Regions from separate parts of the Paenibacillus sp. OSY-SE genome, predicted to be linked through region 1. Evidence: riboswitches for the same ligand, from Rfam matches in the RefSeq annotation. Region 1 holds a riboswitch; each other region holds the start of a gene.

Region 1 (6,365 bases):
GGAGGAATTGAAGCAGCTTCCGGGATTTGGTGAAATCAAAATACAATCGTTTGGGGACGATATCGTCGAAATAACGAAGCAGTATGAACGGAGCACGACCTTCCCATTAGAGTGGGTGCAAGCGGCTATCACCGAGCAGCAATTCGCACAGTGGATCTATTCGGAATGGGAAGCAAAGCAAAGGGATGAATTAACGAAGCTGACCGAGCGCAGAAAGCTTTTGGAGGGGATACAGCAAGGGCAGACCCTGTTGCAACTGATGGAACTCCTTCGCATTGATCGGCGTGAGCTCATTATGCGAATTGAAACGCTGGAACGGGAAGGATACCAAGTAGAGACGCTTGTGGAGGCCGAGTTAGCTTCAATGCCAAGGGAAGAAAGGCAGGCGATTGATATGGCTTTTGTGGAGCTGGGGGACGAATACTTAAAACCGGTTTATATAAAAGCGTTCGGTGAAGCGGCCTTAGAGCAAGCCACCGCATCGGTGCAGGCTAACTATGAGCGGATTCGTCTTCTGCGTCTTCTGCATCGCCGTCAGAAGCATGCCCCTGCCGATCGGCAGGTGAGCTGAGAAAAAATATAATGCCCGTGTCCTTGATCAAGTCAGGAACACGGGCAATCGCATGGTCGCTTTGTCAGATCCAATCTTTTTTCCGAAATAAATAGAACATGAATGCGCCGAGTATGAACATAAAGCCCATCGTATAGAAAGAACCAAAATCCCAATCCATGAACGGGATATAGTCGAAGTTCATTCCATAGATGCCTGTAATCAAAGTAAGCGGCATGAATATGGTCGTGATGGCGGTGAACACTCTCATAATGTCGTTCGCGCGATTCGCAATGCTGAGCTGGTATGACTCTCGTAAGTTTCCCATCAGATCGCGGAATGTTTCAAACGTCTCGGACACCTTGACAGCATTCTCATAAATGTCACGGAAGTATTTTTGCAAATCATCGTCGATAAGCCGCAGTTCTTTACGGTAAAGGACGAGCAGCACTTCTTTTTGCGGAGCCAATCCTTTTTTGAGCCAGAGTATTTCGCTTCGCAAGCTAATGATTTCATTTAGATGGGTCTTCTTGGCGCTGACAATAAGCTCTTCTTCCAGATTGTCGATCTTCGCTTCAATTCGATCGGCTACCGTGAAATAGTTGTCAACGACCATGTCAATTAAGTGATATAACATGCGGTCTGCCGCACTGACTTCCTGTTCCCACAGGACCGGCTTTACCATGCGCAGCTCATTTATTTTCTGATTCGTTACTGTAATAATAAAGTGCTTGCCTAGAAATATGTTCAGCGAACGTAAAAATATTTCCTCATCATCAAACCGGATGCTGTTAAACACGATAAAGTAATGGCCTTCATAGATTTCAATCTTCGGGCGTTGCTCTTCTTCGCTCATACAGTCCTCTACGGCCAGATCATGCATGGAGAATAGAGGCTGAAGCACGAGCAAATCATCAATATCGGCATCGATCCAGTAAAAGCCTTGTTCAGGCGTCGTCAATGCGACATTGATGTCTTCCACAGGTGTAAATACCCCTTCGTTTACAAGACGGATTTTCATTGCACTCACTCCTTCGCACCGCCAACTGTTGGCGGGCTGCGTCGTCTATTATTGACGATTCAAGCAGGGAGATGCTCATGACTTCGTCCGTCATTCGGTGCATAGACATACGTCAAGGTAGTTGAAAGCTGTTCAACTTATGGGCACGAACAACAGACAGCAACGGTCTTGGGCGACATCGGTTCCTGTCGAATCGTCATATTCGGTTGTCCGTTCGTACCGTGGCACGGCCTCGGGTCGCCATCCATCCGAAATTCACCTCAACTTATTCGTTATAAATCAGGTAGTGCGGTCACGCACTTGTTAAGTATAACGCTCGTACTTTCACCTTTCAAGAAAAAATGAATTACAGAATTTAGTTGAAACCGAGCAAATGTGTGAAAGTATGAAGTTTGTCATTGATTTAACATATGGCATTTCATAAGAGATGGTGAATTGCCTCTTGACGAGAGGCTGGTCTTTGCTATAAGTTATTACCAAGTCCTATTTGGCAAATGGCAAACAAATGAATAACGAACGATAGCAATCTTATCAAGAGCAGGTGGAGGGACAAGCCCGATGAAACCCGGCAACCGGCGTTAGCCATGACATGGCAGATTCTTGTTCCAAGAATCTTGCAGTTATGTACGTACGGTGCTAATTCTTGCAGCAGCGATCCAATCGTTGCTGACAGATGAGAGAGGCATGAGAACGTAATGCATGACCTTTCTCGAATCGCCGGGAAAGGTCTTTTTTGTATATGAAAAAGGACAGGAGCGCCGTATCCACTTGCTACATACGTTTGCCAGTGCTGCATGTATGGAACCAATATGAAGGAGGAGAGCGTCATGCCGATTAAAATTCCGGATCACTTGCCGGCCAAAGAAATACTGTCTCAGGAGAACATATTCGTTATGGACGAAACACGTGCGTATCACCAAGATATTCGTCCGCTTCGAATTGTAATTCTGAACTTGATGCCGACGAAAGAGACGACGGAAACCCAACTGCTTCGCTTAGTTGGCAATACGCCGCTTCAGGTAGATGTGACATTGCTCCATCCAGCGAGCCATACCTCGAAAAATACATCGGCGGAACATTTGTCGTCCTTTTATAAAACGTTTGAAGAAATTGAGAATCAGCAGTTTGACGGCATGATTATTACAGGGGCTCCCGTGGAGCAGATGGATTTCGAGGACGTGAACTATTGGCAGGAGCTGTGCCTCATCATGAAATGGTCCAAGGAAAATGTGACCTCGACCTTTCATATATGTTGGGCGTCCCAGGCAGGTCTGTACTATCATTACGGCATTCGCAAATATTCACTAGACAACAAAATATTTGGGGTATTTCCCCATACGTTAACGAAGGAAAATGTAAGTCTGACACGCGGCTTCGACGAGATGTTCCTTGTTCCACAATCCCGCCATACGGAAGTGAGACGCGAGGATATCGAGCAAGTTGCCGCCTTGAATATATTAGCGGAATCAGAAGAAGCGGGAGTCTATCTGGTTGCGACTGAGGATGGCAAGCAAATCTTCGTGACCGGGCACTCTGAATACGATCCCTGTACATTGAAATGGGAATATGATCGGGATATCGCGAAAGGGATGGATATGGACATCCCCGCTAATTATTTTCCAAATAACGATCCGTCCAAAAAGCCGTACTCGACTTGGCGTGCGCATGCCAATCTGCTCTTTTCCAACTGGCTGAACTACTATGTATATCAAGAGACGCCGTATGAATTAGGCAGAGCCGTATCGCACAAGGAAGGGGCGCAATTGTAATGGCTGCACAGAACTCAGACAACTACCGCATCGAAAGCCGGCTCGCACAGATCGGGTCGGTGCATGAGCCGAAGACAGGCGCCGTAACGTATCCAATCTTTCAAGCAACCGCGTATCGCCATCCACGGCTCGGGCAGAGCACCGGATTTGATTATATACGTACGAAGAACCCGACCCGGCAAGTGCTGGAAGACGCGGCGGCCGCCTTGGAAGGCGGAGATGCAGGCTTCGCGTGCAGCTCGGGGATGGCAGCATTGCAGACCGTATTCGCGCTGTTCAGTCAAGGGGATCATCTGATCGTGTCGTTGGACTTGTACGGCGGGACATACCGCTTGCTTGAACAGATCATGTCCCGCTTCGGCGTGTCGGCGGCCTATGTTGATACGAACGATATGGATGCGCTCGAGTCGGCGCGCAAGCCGGAGACGAAGGCGGTCATCATCGAGACGCCGACCAATCCGCTCATGATGATAACGGACATCGAACGGGTTGCGGCTTGGGCTAAGGCACACGGCATGTTGACTATCGTCGACAATACGCTCCTTACGCCGTTCTTCCAGCGCCCAATTGAGCTTGGAGCGGATATCGTCGTCCACAGTGCGACGAAGTATTTGGGTGGACATAACGATGTGCTGGCTGGCCTTATCGTGACAAAGGGCAAGGAATTGTCCGACGAAATCGGATTTCTGCATAATTCAATCGGCGCCGTACTCAGTCCGTCGGATTCGTACCAACTGATGCGCGGCATGAAGACGCTCGCCCTCCGAATGGAGCGGCATCAGACTAACGCGACGATCATTGCGAACTGGCTGCTGGACCATCCGGCCATTGAAGCAGTGTACTATCCGGCGCTTCCGCATCATCCGGGCCATGATATTCAGAAGCGGCAGTCGGCGGGCAACACGGGCATCTTCTCGTTCCGCTTGAAGGATGCGCGGTATGTTGAGCCGATTCTGAGACATCTGAAGCTGATTGCATTTGCGGAAAGCTTAGGTGGTGTCGAATCGCTGATGACATATCCGGCCATACAGACGCATGCAGACATTCCGCAGGAAATTCGGGAGCGGATCGGCGTTGACGACCGTCTGTTGCGCTTCTCGGTCGGTATCGAGCATACGGAAGACCTCATTGCGGATTTGGACCAAGCGATTGCTGCGGCAAAAGCGGAAATAGAGGGGTGACGAAAAATATGAGCGAGCAACATAAGGGACACGATGACGAACTGGGAAGCAACCATCCCCAAAAAGGCGAGCGCCGCTTTGCGACGAAGCTTATCCACTTTGGCGGTGAGATCGACAGTAATACGGGGGCGTCCAGCGTTCCGATATACCAGGCGACAACGTTCCATCATCACGATATTTACGAGCCGCCTGAATATGACTATTCCCGTTCCGGCAATCCGACGCGACAGGCGCTGGAGAATTATATCGCTTTGTTGGAAGGCGGAAGCAACGGATACGCATTCGCATCTGGCATGGCTGCAATTTCGTCTGCATTCCTGCTCCTGTCGGCGGGCGATCACGTCATTGTAACAGAGGATGTCTACGGGGGAACGTACCGTTTGTTGACGTCTATCCTGACCCGCTTGCACATTGAATCGACCTTCGTCGATATGACGGATATCGAACAGGTGAAAGCCGCCCTTCGCCCGAACACGAAGGCCGTATACATGGAAACACCGTCCAACCCGACGCTCAAAATTACGGACATTGCTGAGGTGGCGGCATGGGCGAAGGAACACGGTCTCATCACATTGCTCGATAATACGTTTATGACGCCTTACCATCAACGGCCCATCGAGCTTGGCGTTGACATTGTACTGCATAGCGCGACGAAGTTCCTCGGCGGTCATAGCGACGTGCTGGCCGGGCTGACGGTAACGGCGGACGAGAGCCTTGGACACCGCGTCAAGCAGATGCAGAACGGTCTCGGCACCGTATTGGGTGTTCAGGACAGCTGGCTGTTGATGCGCGGGATGAAGACGCTGGAAGCGCGCATGAAGCAGAGCGAGCAGAGCGCGCGGCGTCTTGCCGAGTGGCTTCACGAGAGAACGGATATTGCCCGCGTCTACTATCCCGGGCTGTTGAATCATCCAGGCCGCGAGGTGCATGAGAAGCAATCGCAAGGCTATGGTGCGGTCGTATCCTTCGATGTCGGTTCCGGCGAACGTGCGAAGCAGGTGCTGAACCAAGTGAAGCTGCCGCTGGTCGCCGTCAGCCTGGGGGCTGTCGAGAGCATTCTATCCTATCCGGCGATGATGTCACATGCGGCCATGCCGAAGGAAGTGCGGATGGAACGAGGCATTACGGATGGATTGCTCCGTTTCTCCGTAGGTCTGGAGCACATTGATGATTTGCTGGAGGACTTGGATCAAGCATTATCTTTGTCATAAAATATAAGTAGTGAAGTTGCTTTATTCCTCTCGTTACAGGTATCGTACCGGACAAATTATCGGTTCAGCCTGTACCGGGAGGTGCTGTTTTTTACGGGCAAACTATGTTACCATTATTGCAGTTGTTGACATGAACTAGGAAGTATCATGTCACGTACGGATGAGCCATATCGCGCACGTTCATATATCATTTGTGGCTGTGGCTGCGCCTAGATACGTTTTTCGCATGAGCATGCAACTTATGCAACTTATTTTTGAGAGGAAGTGACTGTACGATGTCACCGATTGACCGCATACTGGACAAAGCGCTGCGCGGCGAACGAATTGACACGGACGAATGCGTTACTTTGTTCGAAACCGACCAGATAGAAAAGCTTGGAGCCGTCGCCAATCAGAAGATGCAGAAGTGGCATCCCGAGCCCATTTCCACCTTCGTGATTGGTCGAAATGTCAACTACACGAACATTTGCGATACGTATTGTCGGTTCTGCGCGTTCTACCGCGCACCCGGATCGAAGGAAGGCTATGTCCTTCCGGATGAAGTCATTTTTCAGAAGATTCAGGAAACGATCGACGTTGGTGGTACGGAAATATTGATGCAGGGTGGAACGAATCCCGAGCTGCCCTTCAGCT
Region 2 (6,365 bases), on a different contig from region 1:
TAAAAAGGTATATGTCGAAGTTACAAGCGTATGCAATCTGGCTTGCAGCTTCTGCCCGCAAACGGCTCGCAAGGCTAATTTCATTAAGCCGGACACCTTTAACAACATATTGGATCAGATTAAACCGCATACGAATTATATTTATCTTCACGTCAAAGGCGAGCCCCTCCTTCATCCCAAAATCGATGAGTTGCTGGATGCCAGCCATGCAAAAGGGTTCAAGGTCAATATTACGACGAATGGAACACTTATTCATAAAAATAGGCATAAGCTGCTGGGGAAACCGGCGCTGCGCCAAATGAACTTCTCGCTGCACAGCTTCGACGGACATGAGGGGTCGGAAAATCGAGAGGGATACTTGGCTGATATTCTTTCTTTTGTGCGGGAAGCGGCTGAGCATAATGTCATCATATCGTTCAGGTTATGGAATTTGGACCAAGACAATGCAACAAATTCGATAAAGAGCAGAAACCGGGAAACACTAGCCATTTTAGAAAAAGAATTTAATTTGGACTACAAAATAGAAGAAAAAGTGATGCCAGGCAGCGGAGTCAAAATCGCCGACAGAATCTATTTGAATCAGGACCATGAATTTCAATGGCCGAGCCTGCAAGCTCCGGAGGATGATGGCAAAGGCTTCTGTCATGCGCTTCGGAGTCAAGCGGCCGTGCTGGTCGACGGAACGGTCGTGCCCTGCTGTCTGGATGGCGAGGGCGTCATTAATTTAGGCAATATTAATAGCACTCCTTTCTCTGAAATTGTAGAAGGCGAAAGAGCGAATAATCTGTACTATGGATTTTCCAGAAGAGAAGCTGTAGAGGAATTATGCAGGAAGTGCGGGTATCGGCAGAGATTCGGCACATGAAGCTTATCTCGATAACATACTAGACCGCCTCAAGGGCGGCCGGAGTTTATCTGCAATAAAAAAGGCGTGCGAATTTACGAAATTTGACACGTCTTTTTTTACTTGTTGACTTATTCCATTTCGTTTCCGTTTATATCATTATCAGCCTTTTCAAAACATAGGTTAACCGTTCTGCCATTCGAACGAGTGCGATGGAGCACGTTCGCTTTCACTGTATATACATCACCAGGCAGCAATGTTTCCGTTCGATCTTCAAAATCTATCAATAATTCTCCTCGACCACCAGAAAGAGCTCGTCACAATTTTCATGCTTATGCCAGTGAAAATCACCATCAATGACGGCAGCACGAACCACGTGATCATTGACTTCACCAACTACAAAATTCGCATATTGATTGATGTCCTTGGTCATTTCAAAAATGTTAACCTTTTCCGTTTTCAATCAACTCACCTCTGGTGTGTTTATATATCCCCAACAAAAAATTATACCACGGAAAGATATCATTTCCAGTTTGAAAATAAATATTGAAAATTTTATTGACAAGCAAATCTTTCATGTGTATTATTTTCACTACAAAACTTCATATTTTACCTTATCAAGAGTGACTGAGGGAATAGGCCCTATGACGTCCGGCAACCTTACCAGTAGAGTAAACGGTGCTAAATCCTACGGAATGTATCACATTCTGAGAGATAAGTTGGTTAATGCCAGTTCAACCTCTTTCTCTTATGAAAGAGGTTTTTTTGTATCATGAGTGTCTAGCAACAGGAATAGCGGGGTGAGAGCGATGATAGAAATTAGAAATCTAATAAAGGAGTACAGAAGCAAATCATCTACAGTCGTTGGCGTGAACAACGTTTCCTTAACGATAAACAAAGGAGAAATCTACGGTATTATCGGACGAAGCGGAGCAGGAAAAAGTTCGCTCCTGCGCTGCATCAACTTGTTGGAGGAGCCTACTTCGGGCAACATCTTCGTCGATGGAGTGGACCTGACAGCTTTAAAGGGCGAAGGCTTACGCCAAGCCCGGTTAAAGATCGGGATGATTTTTCAGCATTTCCACCTGATTCGCTCCAAGACGGTGTATGAGAACATCGCCTTTGCACTGAAGGCAAATCATAAATCAAAAGAAGAAATCGACACTCGCGTCACGGATCTGCTGGAGATGGTCGGCCTGTCCGACAAACGCAATGTGTATCCGGCCCAGCTGAGCGGCGGACAAAAACAGCGGGTAGGCATCGCCAGAGCATTGGCGAACGAGCCGCATGTGCTGTTGTGTGATGAAGCGACGTCCGCTCTTGATCCCGAGACGACACAAGCGATTTTGGAGCTGTTGAAAAAAATCAATCGCGAGTTGAAGCTTACCATTGTGCTCATTACCCATGAGATGGAAGTGGTGAAAGATATATGCGATCGGATGGCCGTGATGCAAGACGGAAATGTGGTGGAGGAAGGAGCTGTCTATGATATTTTTTCCGAGCCTAAGCATCCGATGACCCAATCGTTCATTAGCAGCCTGTTCCAATTTAACCTTCCTGAACGCTTGCTCCAGCATTGCCGAGGAACGATTGTCAAAATTCACTTTGTTGCGCCGCAGGCAGAAGAAGCGATCATCACCGATGTTCTGCAGGCCTATCAGGTCAAAGGCAACATCCTGCATGGGAAAATTGAATATATCCGTGACAATCCTCTCGGTATTCTCATCTTGGAGCTCATCGGAGACGCTGTGGAAGTACAGCGGGCTATCGATTATATAAGAGAGCGTACATATCGACTGGAGGTGATCTACCATGCTGACGGATTCTCTAATCCAACTATTGCCTGACCTGAACAAAGCTTTCTTTCAGACGTTGTATATGGTAGGAATTTCGCTTTCTGCCGCCTTAATTCTGGGTCTTCCTATTGGAATTCTCTTATTTGTAACCGACAAGGGTCTGTTTCTGGAACACACGCCGACGAAAAATATATTGGGATTTATCGTCAACATAATCCGGTCGGTCCCATTTATTATTTTGCTTGTCACCTTGCTGCCAGTAACGAAATTCATTACAGGCACCACCATCGGCCCAACGGCCGCCTCGGTATCCCTATCGGTCGCCTCGATCCCGTTTTTTGCCCGGCTGGTGGAGACGGCGTTGCGCGAGATCGACAAGGGGGTCATTGAAGCAGCTGTCTCAATTGGAGCTACGCCGTGGATGATTATAAAGGATGTGCTGCTCCCCGAGGCGAAGCCTGGCATTATTCAAGGCGTGAACATTACCGCGATCAGCCTGGTTGCCTATTCGGCGATGGCAGGCACCGTTGGCGGAGGCGGGATTGGCGACTTAGCCATTCGTTTCGGCTATTACCGCTACGATAATACCGTGATGTTCACAACAGTGGTCATCTTGGTTTGCCTAGTGCAACTGATTCAATACGGCGGAGATTACATCGCCAAAAAAGTAGATAAGCGTTAAATTAAGTGCGTGTTCAAAAGAGAACTTTTTACCTATTATATTACACATCATATGGAGGTATTTAACATGAAAAAAGCTGCAATCCTACTCTCTCTCATCCTGGCGATTGGTGTGCTTGCCGGATGCGGCAACAGCACGTCAACCACAACCAGCGATAAAGACTCGAACCAAGAAGAAAGCAAAGCTTTAAAAATCGGAGCCACTGCTGGACCTTACAGTGATATGGTTACTAAAGCAATCAAGCCGATTATGGAGAAAAAAGGATACACGGTCGAGGTAATCGAATTCGGTGATTACGTCCAGCCGAACCTAGCGTTGTCCAACGGTGATTTGAACGCGAACTTATTCCAGCATAAAATTTACATGGAAAATTTCGCAAAAGAAAATAAGCTGCAATTGTCTGAGCTCATCTCCGTTCCGACCGCACCGATGGGCATCTATTCATCGAAATTCAAATCGTTGGATGAAGTTGCAGCTGGAAGCACCGTCGCAGTTGCCAACGATCCGACGAATCTTGCACGCACGTTAGGACTGCTGCAAGATGCAGGACTCCTTACCATTAAAGATGACATCGATCCGTTGCGGGTATCGGAGAAAGACGTAAAAGATAATCCGAAGCAACTCGTGCTCCAGCCGATAGAAGCAGGGCAGCTGCCGCGCGCGGCGGATAGCGTCGACCTGTCGCTCGTTCCCGGCAACTTCGCACTGGCTGCCAAAATGAATCTGTTGGATGCTCTGAAGCTCGAAAATATGCCGGATGACTATCGCAACCGCTTGGTCGTAAATACAGCGGAGCTGGACAAGCAATTCGCGAAGGATTTGAAGGAAGCCGTAGAATCAGCGGAATTTGAACAAATTATCGATGAACAGTTCAAAGGCTTTGGCAAGCCTGAATGGATGCTGAAAAGGAAGTGACATCGTTGGAACAACGAGTAATCGTCAGAGGAGCGCCTGCGCTCTATTACTGTGAAACAGGTATACTGGATAAGCTGGATTGTTTGCTGCAGCCCTACACTTACAAGCGAGTGCTCGTCGTGCATGGCGATCGCTCCTTGAAGGCAGCGAAGCCTTTTTTCCCTAAGCTGACCAAGCTTACACTATTATATCTTCGTTACAATGGAGAGTGTACATTAGAGGAAGCCCGAAGAATTGCCCGTTATGCGCAGGCAGAGCAAGCCGATGTCATTCTCGGCGTCGGTGGCGGCAAGGTCATGGATGTGGTCAAAGCTGCCGGGAATGAGGCGCAGCTGGACACGATTCTGGTGCCAACGCTTGCCTCGAACTGTGCGGCGTGGACACCGTTAAGCGTGTTCTATAATGAGCACGGACAATTCACGAACTATACTATATTTCCAAAAAGCACGCTGATGGTACTGGTCGAACCGAGAATTGCGCTGCAAGCTCCAGTCGCCTACCTTAGGGCTGGAATTGCCGATACATTGGCCAAATGGTATGAAGCCGATGTACTGATTCGGAAGCTGGAACATCCATCCATCGCCATTCAGATCGCCCATCACTCTGCCCGTCTATGTCAGTCCACTCTCTTGGAGCATGGGCGGCAAAGCATTCAAGACGCCGAGACGAAGCAATTGTCGGCAGCATTCGTGCAGGTGGTTGAAACGATTATAATGACTGGCGGAATGGTTGGAGGATTCGGCGACCATCTGGGACGCATCGCGGGAGCTCACTCGGTTCACAATGGACTTACCGTGGCTCCAGAAACGCATGATCTGCTGCACGGCGATAAAGTAGCCTACGGCATTCTCGTGCAGTTGGTATTGGAAGACAACCTGCCAGAAGTACAACGGTTGCTCCCCTTCTATCTCGGTATGAATCTCCCTTATCGTTTAACCGATCTGGGGCTGTCCAGTCAGGATACTGCAACATTGAAAAACATCGCTAGCGGCACGACGCATCCGAATGAGTCGATACACTTTATGAAGTCAGGAATTACAGCAGACGATGTGTATCAAGCGATTGTAACGCTGGAACACGCAATATCGGAGTCATAAGAGGTTATATTCTCCAGTAGAGTATACACCTTGCAGAAATAACGGGGGCGGGATTACATCCTGTGCCCCTTTTTCATGGCTGCACCCCATCAACTCGCTTTCTATCTATCCCATCTCCCTTGCCTTTTTCCGCAGGAAAATTTGTATTTTCCATTTTCTTTCACCTACACATTCCATCACCAATAGACAAAAATCCGTCAGCAATAGACAAAATCACACCTTTTTTTATAACCATTGGTTAATTTTAACTATAGATTTCACTATGATTCGAGTAGAATGTTTTTAATAGACTGCCGTGAATATAAATATGATGAATATGGAGTAAGAATAGGGTAGGAGGAGAACATGAGTCTTCGGTCACAGATTTTAAGATCATTATGTATCAGTATTTTTTCATTAATTATGGTCATTCTCATTGTCTTGTTCCCGCGGGATCTGGATATCGGGATGGAATATTACAGGGTGACGGCCGAGTATAACTTCAGTTGGGGCAAATACGGCGACAATTTAAAAGGATTGGTCAACGGGCTGCTAGAGAATGGAAGTCTGGGCTTGAACAGATACGGCGAAACCGTCGAATCCGCCGTCCTGATTGCCATGTCCAAGAGCTTCGCTGTCATTATAACCGCGTTGGTGTTAAGCTTCGGCCTGGGCGTTATGAAAGGTATGATGGACTATAGGTTGTCCAGAACTAGATTTAATTTTTTGGGCAATTGGACGACATGGTTATTTCAATCGTTGCCTGACTTTTTGGTCTTGCTGTTAATACAGTGGTTTGTCATTCGCTATGTCCCGTTCATTCGCTTTTTTTCCTCGGAAGGATGGTACTCTTTTATTTTGCCATCTGTGCTGGTCTCCATTTACCCGACTATGTATATTGCAAGAATTACGAGCGCGTCCATCGCGGAACAGGAAGGCAAATTATATATTCAAGTGGCTAAAGCGAAGGGGTTGACCCAACGCCTCATTTTTTACAAGCACGTGTTTTACAATAGCTTTGGGACGATATTAACGCATCTGTCTTCCTTATT
Region 3 (6,365 bases), on a different contig from region 1:
CGGTCGCGACCAATCTGTTCGGAACGATGCGGCGGGTCGATCTTGCTTTCGGACCGCGTCCAGAGCAGTTTGCGAACAAGTGCATCGAGGCGATTCACCGCTTGATGCCGCCGTCGCCGAAGAAGTTGTGGGAAGAGCGCGGCCTAGTGAAGGATCTGCTCGGCTTGACGAAGGTGGGCATGAAGGAAGTTACGCCGACGCAAGCGCCGATTATGGGAGTGAAGCGTACGGATAAGCCGATGCAAGGTCTTCCTGCTTTAACGAGCTGGCAATTGGACGGTGGTCCGTTCATTACGCTTCCGCTCGTCTATACCGAGCATCCCTTACATAAAGGAAGCGATCATAACCTCGGCATGTATCGCATTCAAATATACGATGAAGAGACGACTGGCATGCACTGGCAAATTCAAAAAGGCGGCGGTTTTCATCATCATGAGGCGGAAATGCGCAATGAAGCGCTTCCAGTGTCCGTAATTGTCGGTGGACCTCCTGCGCTTATTGCAGCGGCCATTGCACCGCTTCCTGAGAAGCTGCCTGAGCTATTGATGACCTCGTTCGTGATGGGTGAACGCCTTCCAGTCGTAGACAGCGGCTTTGAAGGACACCGTATTCCGGCTGAAGCGGATTTCGTAATTCAAGGCTATGTGCCGCCGCATGTCCGCCGCATGGAAGGGCCGTTCGGTGACCATTACGGCTATTACTCATGGGCGCACGAGTTCCCGGTGCTTAATGTGAAGCAGATGTATCACCGCAAGGATGCGATCTATCCGGCGACGGTTGTAGGCAAGCCTCGTCAAGAGGACTATTACTTGGGCGAATATTTGGTAAGGCTGTTGTCCCCGGCGTTCCCGCTCGTCATGCCGACGGTGCGCAAGGTGCATCCATATCCAGAAACGGGCGTCCATTCCTTGGCCGCCGCCGTCGTGCGCGAAAGCTATTCACGTGAAGCGCTTCTGTCCGGCTTCCGCATTCTCGGTGAAGGCCAGCTCAGCTTGACGAAGTTCCTCATGCTGACGGATCAGCCCGTTGACCTAGAGAACTTTGCTGAGCTGACCGAAGCAGTGCTCGAGCGATTTAAGCCAGAGAGCGACTTGTATGTGATGAATAACACGTCGCACGATACGCTCGATTATACCGGGCATAAGCTGAACCATGGCAGCAAAGGCATTCTGCTTGGCGTAGGCGAGCCAGTGCGGGAACTGCCGCATACGTACGAGGAGGGCGAAATTGGCGAGATTCATGATGTCGCCGTCTTTTGCCGCGGCTGCTTGACAGTAGCTGGCGCTTCGTATGAGGCAGAGCCGCAGCTGGCGGAACGCGTATTGGCGCGTCTCACGGAGAAAGAGACGAAATGGCCGCTTGTGTTCTTAGTGGATGATGCCCAAGTCGCGAACGGACAGCTTCCGTTTCTATGGACGGTATTTACGCGATTTAACCCTGCATCTGATATATACGCGGGAATGGAAGTCCGCAATCACCATCTTGCCTATAAATTACCGATTGTCATCGATGCGCGCATGAAGCCGGGTTACCCAGACGAATTGTTCCCGCGTGAAGATATCGTGCAACAGGTTGACCAACGTTGGAAAGACTATTTCCCGAACGGACTATAAGCGGTTGTTGAACGGGACCTCTTATAATCACGGATCCATTCACGTGTTAGTATCGACAAGGAGGAGTTCCATGCTGCGCATTCTGTTCGGTGAAGCGCCCCGTCAGGACGAAGGAGAATTACAGGAAGCCATGGTGTTGATGGAGCGCTACTTGAACGTTGTGCGCAAGCAAATGGACAAGCAGGGCGATCCGGAGCACTATTGGCGCAAAATTGAAATCTGGACCGTCGGGTTAAAGACATCCTTGGATGAGCTGGAACAAAGCGTTTATGCTTCCGATAAGTTTGCGGAGCGCGTAACGAAGCGATATCAAGCGGAGATGGACGATGAGGAACTGGATGATTACTATCGGCATGTCTATTTCTACAAGAACGGATTCATTCGCGTCTTCTCCATTTTGGACAAGCTCGGGACGCTCCTGAACACGGTGCTGCAATTGGAGACGGAGAAGGTGAAGCATCGTTTTTCTTACTTCACGGTTCTGCGTCAAATCCGGTTCAAAGGCAGCCATCCGCGCTTGGCCGAACGGTTAACCGCCTTGAAAGATCAGTACGGCGATGCTCTTCAGCGTCTCCGCAAGCGCCGCAATACGGAAATTCACCATATGAATGCGGAAATGCAGGATGATTTATGGCAGCGCCACCGCAGCTTAAGTGATAAAATCAAGCTGGAGGATATCCAAGCGAATTTGCAGGATTTACAGGATGGTTTCCATATGGCATGCGAAACGTTGCTGATCGCCTTTGAGGAATTGTGCAAACTAGAAAAATGAAACGTAAGGTAAAAAAAGTTAATTGACAACTTTCAAATGCTGGATTATACTCAATTTAAATTTCATAACCGTTTTCTTATCAAGAGTGGCGGAGGGACAGGCCCTGTGAAGCCCGGCAACCGATCTTGCAACCCGGTCAATATGACGCTTCGGTGCGTTATATGCTTGCAAGATGTCAATGGTGCTAATTCCTTCAGAACGTGACGGTTCTGGCAGATAAGAAAAGGGAGAGTTGCGAACAACCGCCAGTTTCAACTGCAAGAGACAGCGAATCGACGTAGCCCCCTTTTGGCATCTGCCAAGAGGGGGCTTTTTATATATAATCCTGTATAATACATTCATGAGCTGTCCTATTATGAATAAGCTGACAGCCAATAACGCGTACGGATCATGCATACGCGATGCATAAAGGAAGGTGACGATTCCATTGATTCGTTTGGAACATATAAGCAAACAATATGATGCGAGAGGCAAAGCAAGCGGACCGCTGGCGCTGGACGATGTAAGCCTGACAGTGGCGGATGGCGAAATTTTCGGCATTATCGGCCACTCTGGGGCAGGCAAGAGTACCTTGCTGCGCAGCATAAATCTGCTGGAACGGCCGACATCTGGAACGGTGACCGTTGACGGCGTCGAGCTGACGAAGCTGACTCAGGGAGGACTGCAGCAGCAGCGCCGCAAGATAGGCATGATTTTTCAGCATTTTAATCTGCTGTCATCTGCGACGGTATTTGACAATATCGCCTTTCCGCTGCAGCTTGCACACACACCGAAAGAAAAAGTGCAGGCGAAGGTGGACGATTTAATCCGTCTCGTCGGACTGGAGGAGCACCGCGATAAATATCCGGCGCAATTATCTGGCGGACAGAAGCAGCGGGTTGGCATCGCACGAGCTTTGGCTAACGATCCGAAGGTACTGTTGTGTGACGAAGCGACTTCGGCGCTCGATCCGCAGACGACCAACGCGATACTTGACCTGTTGCTCGATATTAACCGCAAGTTCGGCATTACGATTGTGCTCATCACGCACGAAATGCACGTCATCCAAGCGATATGCGACCGCGTCGCCGTTATTCATGCCGGTGCAATTGCGGAACAGGGTAAGGTCATCGACGTATTTCTGAAGCCGCAGCATCCGGTGACGCGTGAGTTTATTCTAGAAGAGCGCAATGATGCGGAGCTCCAGCCTTGGGCAGCTTTCAAGACGCAGGCGACCGAACATTCCCGCGTGGTGAAGATCAATTATTTAGGCGACGTGACGTACGCGCCGGTGCTCCATCAAGTATTGACTGCAGCCGGTGTCAGCTTCGCCATTCTGCAAGGTACGATCTCGCGCATGAAGGACGTTCCATACGGCCAGTTGGTCGTAAGACTTGACGGAGAGAAGACGGCCGTGGAACAGTCGCTCCTGTCGTTGCGGGATAAAGGCTTGGAAGTGGAGGTGATTGCATAATGAAGCTTGATTTCTCTACAGTGAACTGGGAAGAAGTAAGCACGGCCACGACCGATACGCTGACGATGATGCTCTTTTCCGTATTGTTCACCTTCATTATCGGACTTCCGCTCGGCGTACTGCTTTACTTGACAGGCAAATCGAATAGGGCAGCGGCCAAGCCGGTGTACGCGGTGGTGTCATTTATCGTCAATATTCTACGCTCGGTGCCGTTTGTTATTTTGATGATTGCCATTATCCCGCTTACCCGGATTATTATAGGGACTTCGATAGGTGTGGAAGGAACAATACCGCCGCTCGTCATCGCGGCTGCTCCGTTCTTCGCCCGTCTGGTCGAAACGTCGCTAAGAGAAGTGGATCGCGGCGTCATCGAGGCAGCGCAAGCGATGGGGGCATCGACATGGCAGATTGTGCGCAAGGTGCTGCTCCCGGAAGCGATGCCTGGACTTATTGCCGGCACGACGATTACGGCGGTTACGCTGGTCACTTATACGGCCATGTCAGGAATGATTGGCGGTGGCGGTCTAGGGGATCTGGCTATTCGCTACGGTTATCACCGTTACGAATTCGAAGTGATGATTGTATCGATTGTCGTGATGGTGCTGCTCGTGCAGGTGCTGCAGTGGATTGGCGATGCGTTGGTGCGCAAGTTTACCCGCAAATAAGGTTTGGGAAGCCCGCTCTTTGGAGCTTCAACATATAGTGAGTGTTCAAAAAGGTTAAGAGGATTTTGAACAACCTCATATACAAAAAATTCAATTGGGGCAGTTTGGAAGGAGAAGGTGTTGGCAATGAAAAAGTGGACTTATGTATTGACTCTCGTAACGTTAGTAATGGTGCTGGCCGCATGCGGAAGCAAGCCGGCGGCAGACAACAATGCAACGAACGCCTCAGACAATGCGGGTGGCGAAACGACGAAAGTGGTCGTCGGCGCATCTCCGGTTCCGCACGCAGAAATTTTGAATCATATCAAGCCGCTGTTGAAGGATCAAGGCATTGAATTGGAAATCAAGGAATTTACCGACTATGTTCAACCGAACGTACAGGTGCATGAGAAGCAGCTTGATGCGAACTTCTTCCAGCATAAGCCATACATGGACAACGAAGTGAATACGAAGGGCTACAAGCTGGCTAGCGTCGGTAACGTGCATGTGGAGCCGTTCGGCGCGTACTCCAAAAAAATTAAATCCGTCGATGAGCTGCAAGACGGTGCTACGGTCGCTATTCCTAATGATGCGACAAATGGTGGACGTTCCTTGCTTTTGCTTGAGAAACAAGGCATCATTAAGCTGAAAGAGGGCACAGGCCTTGAAGCGACAGCTCGCGACGTTGCAGACAATCCGAAAAATCTGAAGTTCAAAGAGTTGGAAGCCGCAATGCTGCCGCGTGCGTTGGATGAAGTCGATATGGCGCTCATCAACACGAACTATGCACTGCAAGCTGAATTGAATCCGACGAAGGATGCGCTGTTCATCGAAGATAAAGATTCACCGTATGCCAACATTTTGACGGCACGTGAAGATAACAAAGACAGCGAAGCAATTAAAAAATTGGTTGCCGCGCTTCAATCCGACGACGTGAAGAAATTCATCGAGGACAAATATAAAGGAGCGATCGTTCCAGCGTTCTAATTATTGCTGTTGAATGGAACATACTCGCATAGCCTTGGCGCTTTACGGCATATTCATTGAAAAGATGAGCAGCCTTGACGCCAAGGCTTTTTTACATTGTTGGAGCCTGTTCCATCCCTTGCCTCGATCTCCCCTTCATTCAGAATGGCAGCCCCCCTTCCTTTTCAAACGAGAACATGTTGTGGCTTCTGTGCAATGGCCCTTAGCTCCATTCTCCCGTACAGTCAGTCAGAGCGCGTCACTGCACGAACGAAGCATTACGATGCTCTTAGCTTCAATCTCCCATACAGTCAGGAGGGATAAAGTGGAGGATAAGGGACATGACGTATCGTATAGGTACCATCCATAACGAGGCCGATCACGATGAGAGTGAATCAGAGTGGCAATTGGTTGTGCCGCTTCCTGATGGAAGGGGAGAGTGAAGCAAAAGGGTGGAGCTGCTTACCTCGATTCAGGGTGACGATACGGTCCGATAATTGGGTTCTGTTGTTCTCCCCTCATAAATAATCTATACTGGACATGGATGTTCTTTGAAGCGCCGGGAGGAGGATTGCGACGTTGGAACAGCAGCGTAAGATTGCCCTGATTACGGGGAGCGCCAAGGGCCTTGGCAAGATGGCGGCCATGACGTTAGCCGATGCCGGACACGATATCGTCTTGAACTACGTGCATAGTATAGAGGAAGCGGCGAAGCTGAAGCTGGAAATTGAAGCGAAGGGTGTCCGTTGTAGTGCCATTCAAGCCGATATTTCAAAAATGGACGAAATTAAACGGTTAGTATATACGATGAAGGATGAGATGGGTCCCGCCGACATTGTCGTAAACAATGCCGGACCGTTTATACGGGAGCGCCGTTTGTTTGCTGATTACACGGAAGAAGAGATTTTATATTTGTT

Evidence for each region. A riboswitch is a leader RNA that binds a small molecule or an ion and turns the genes downstream of it on or off. The one in region 1 is predicted to bind S-adenosylmethionine.
Region 2: it holds a riboswitch for S-adenosylmethionine, as region 1 does, so the genes downstream of both, A372_RS0103975 (methionine ABC transporter ATP-binding protein) here and metA (homoserine O-acetyltransferase MetA) in region 1, are expected to answer to the same signal.
Region 3: it holds a riboswitch for S-adenosylmethionine, as region 1 does, so the genes downstream of both, A372_RS0125540 (methionine ABC transporter ATP-binding protein) here and metA (homoserine O-acetyltransferase MetA) in region 1, are expected to answer to the same signal.

Annotation. Positions count from the first base shown of each region.
Region 1 is NZ_ALKF01000183.1:52,583-58,947, forward strand. Features, by position in the region: gene A372_RS0115525 (HRDC domain-containing protein) at 1-571, shown strand, start outside; gene corA (magnesium/cobalt transporter CorA) at 636-1,571, opposite strand; SAM riboswitch class I at 2,097-2,251, shown strand; gene metA (homoserine O-acetyltransferase MetA) at 2,399-3,340, shown strand; gene A372_RS0115540 (aminotransferase class I/II-fold pyridoxal phosphate-dependent enzyme) at 3,340-4,521, shown strand; gene A372_RS0115545 (trans-sulfuration enzyme family protein) at 4,530-5,732, shown strand; gene mqnC (cyclic dehypoxanthinyl futalosine synthase) at 6,008-6,365, shown strand, end outside.
Region 2 is NZ_ALKF01000144.1:841-7,205, forward strand. Features, by position in the region: gene A372_RS0103965 (radical SAM/SPASM domain-containing protein) at 1-865, shown strand, start outside; partial or broken gene A372_RS33210 (cupin domain-containing protein) at 976-1,277, opposite strand; SAM riboswitch class I at 1,456-1,565, shown strand; gene A372_RS0103975 (methionine ABC transporter ATP-binding protein) at 1,654-2,691, shown strand; gene A372_RS0103980 (methionine ABC transporter permease) at 2,657-3,322, shown strand; gene A372_RS0103985 (MetQ/NlpA family ABC transporter substrate-binding protein) at 3,389-4,237, shown strand; gene A372_RS0103990 (iron-containing alcohol dehydrogenase family protein) at 4,216-5,334, shown strand; gene A372_RS0103995 (ABC transporter permease subunit) at 5,680-6,365, shown strand, end outside.
Region 3 is NZ_ALKF01000199.1:91,057-97,421, reverse strand. Features, by position in the region: gene A372_RS0125550 (UbiD family decarboxylase) at 1-1,613, shown strand, start outside; gene A372_RS0125545 (Cthe_2314 family HEPN domain-containing protein) at 1,684-2,385, shown strand; SAM riboswitch class I at 2,459-2,608, shown strand; gene A372_RS0125540 (methionine ABC transporter ATP-binding protein) at 2,813-3,838, shown strand; gene A372_RS0125535 (methionine ABC transporter permease) at 3,838-4,503, shown strand; gene A372_RS0125530 (MetQ/NlpA family ABC transporter substrate-binding protein) at 4,630-5,469, shown strand; gene A372_RS0125520 (SDR family oxidoreductase) at 6,085-6,365, shown strand, end outside.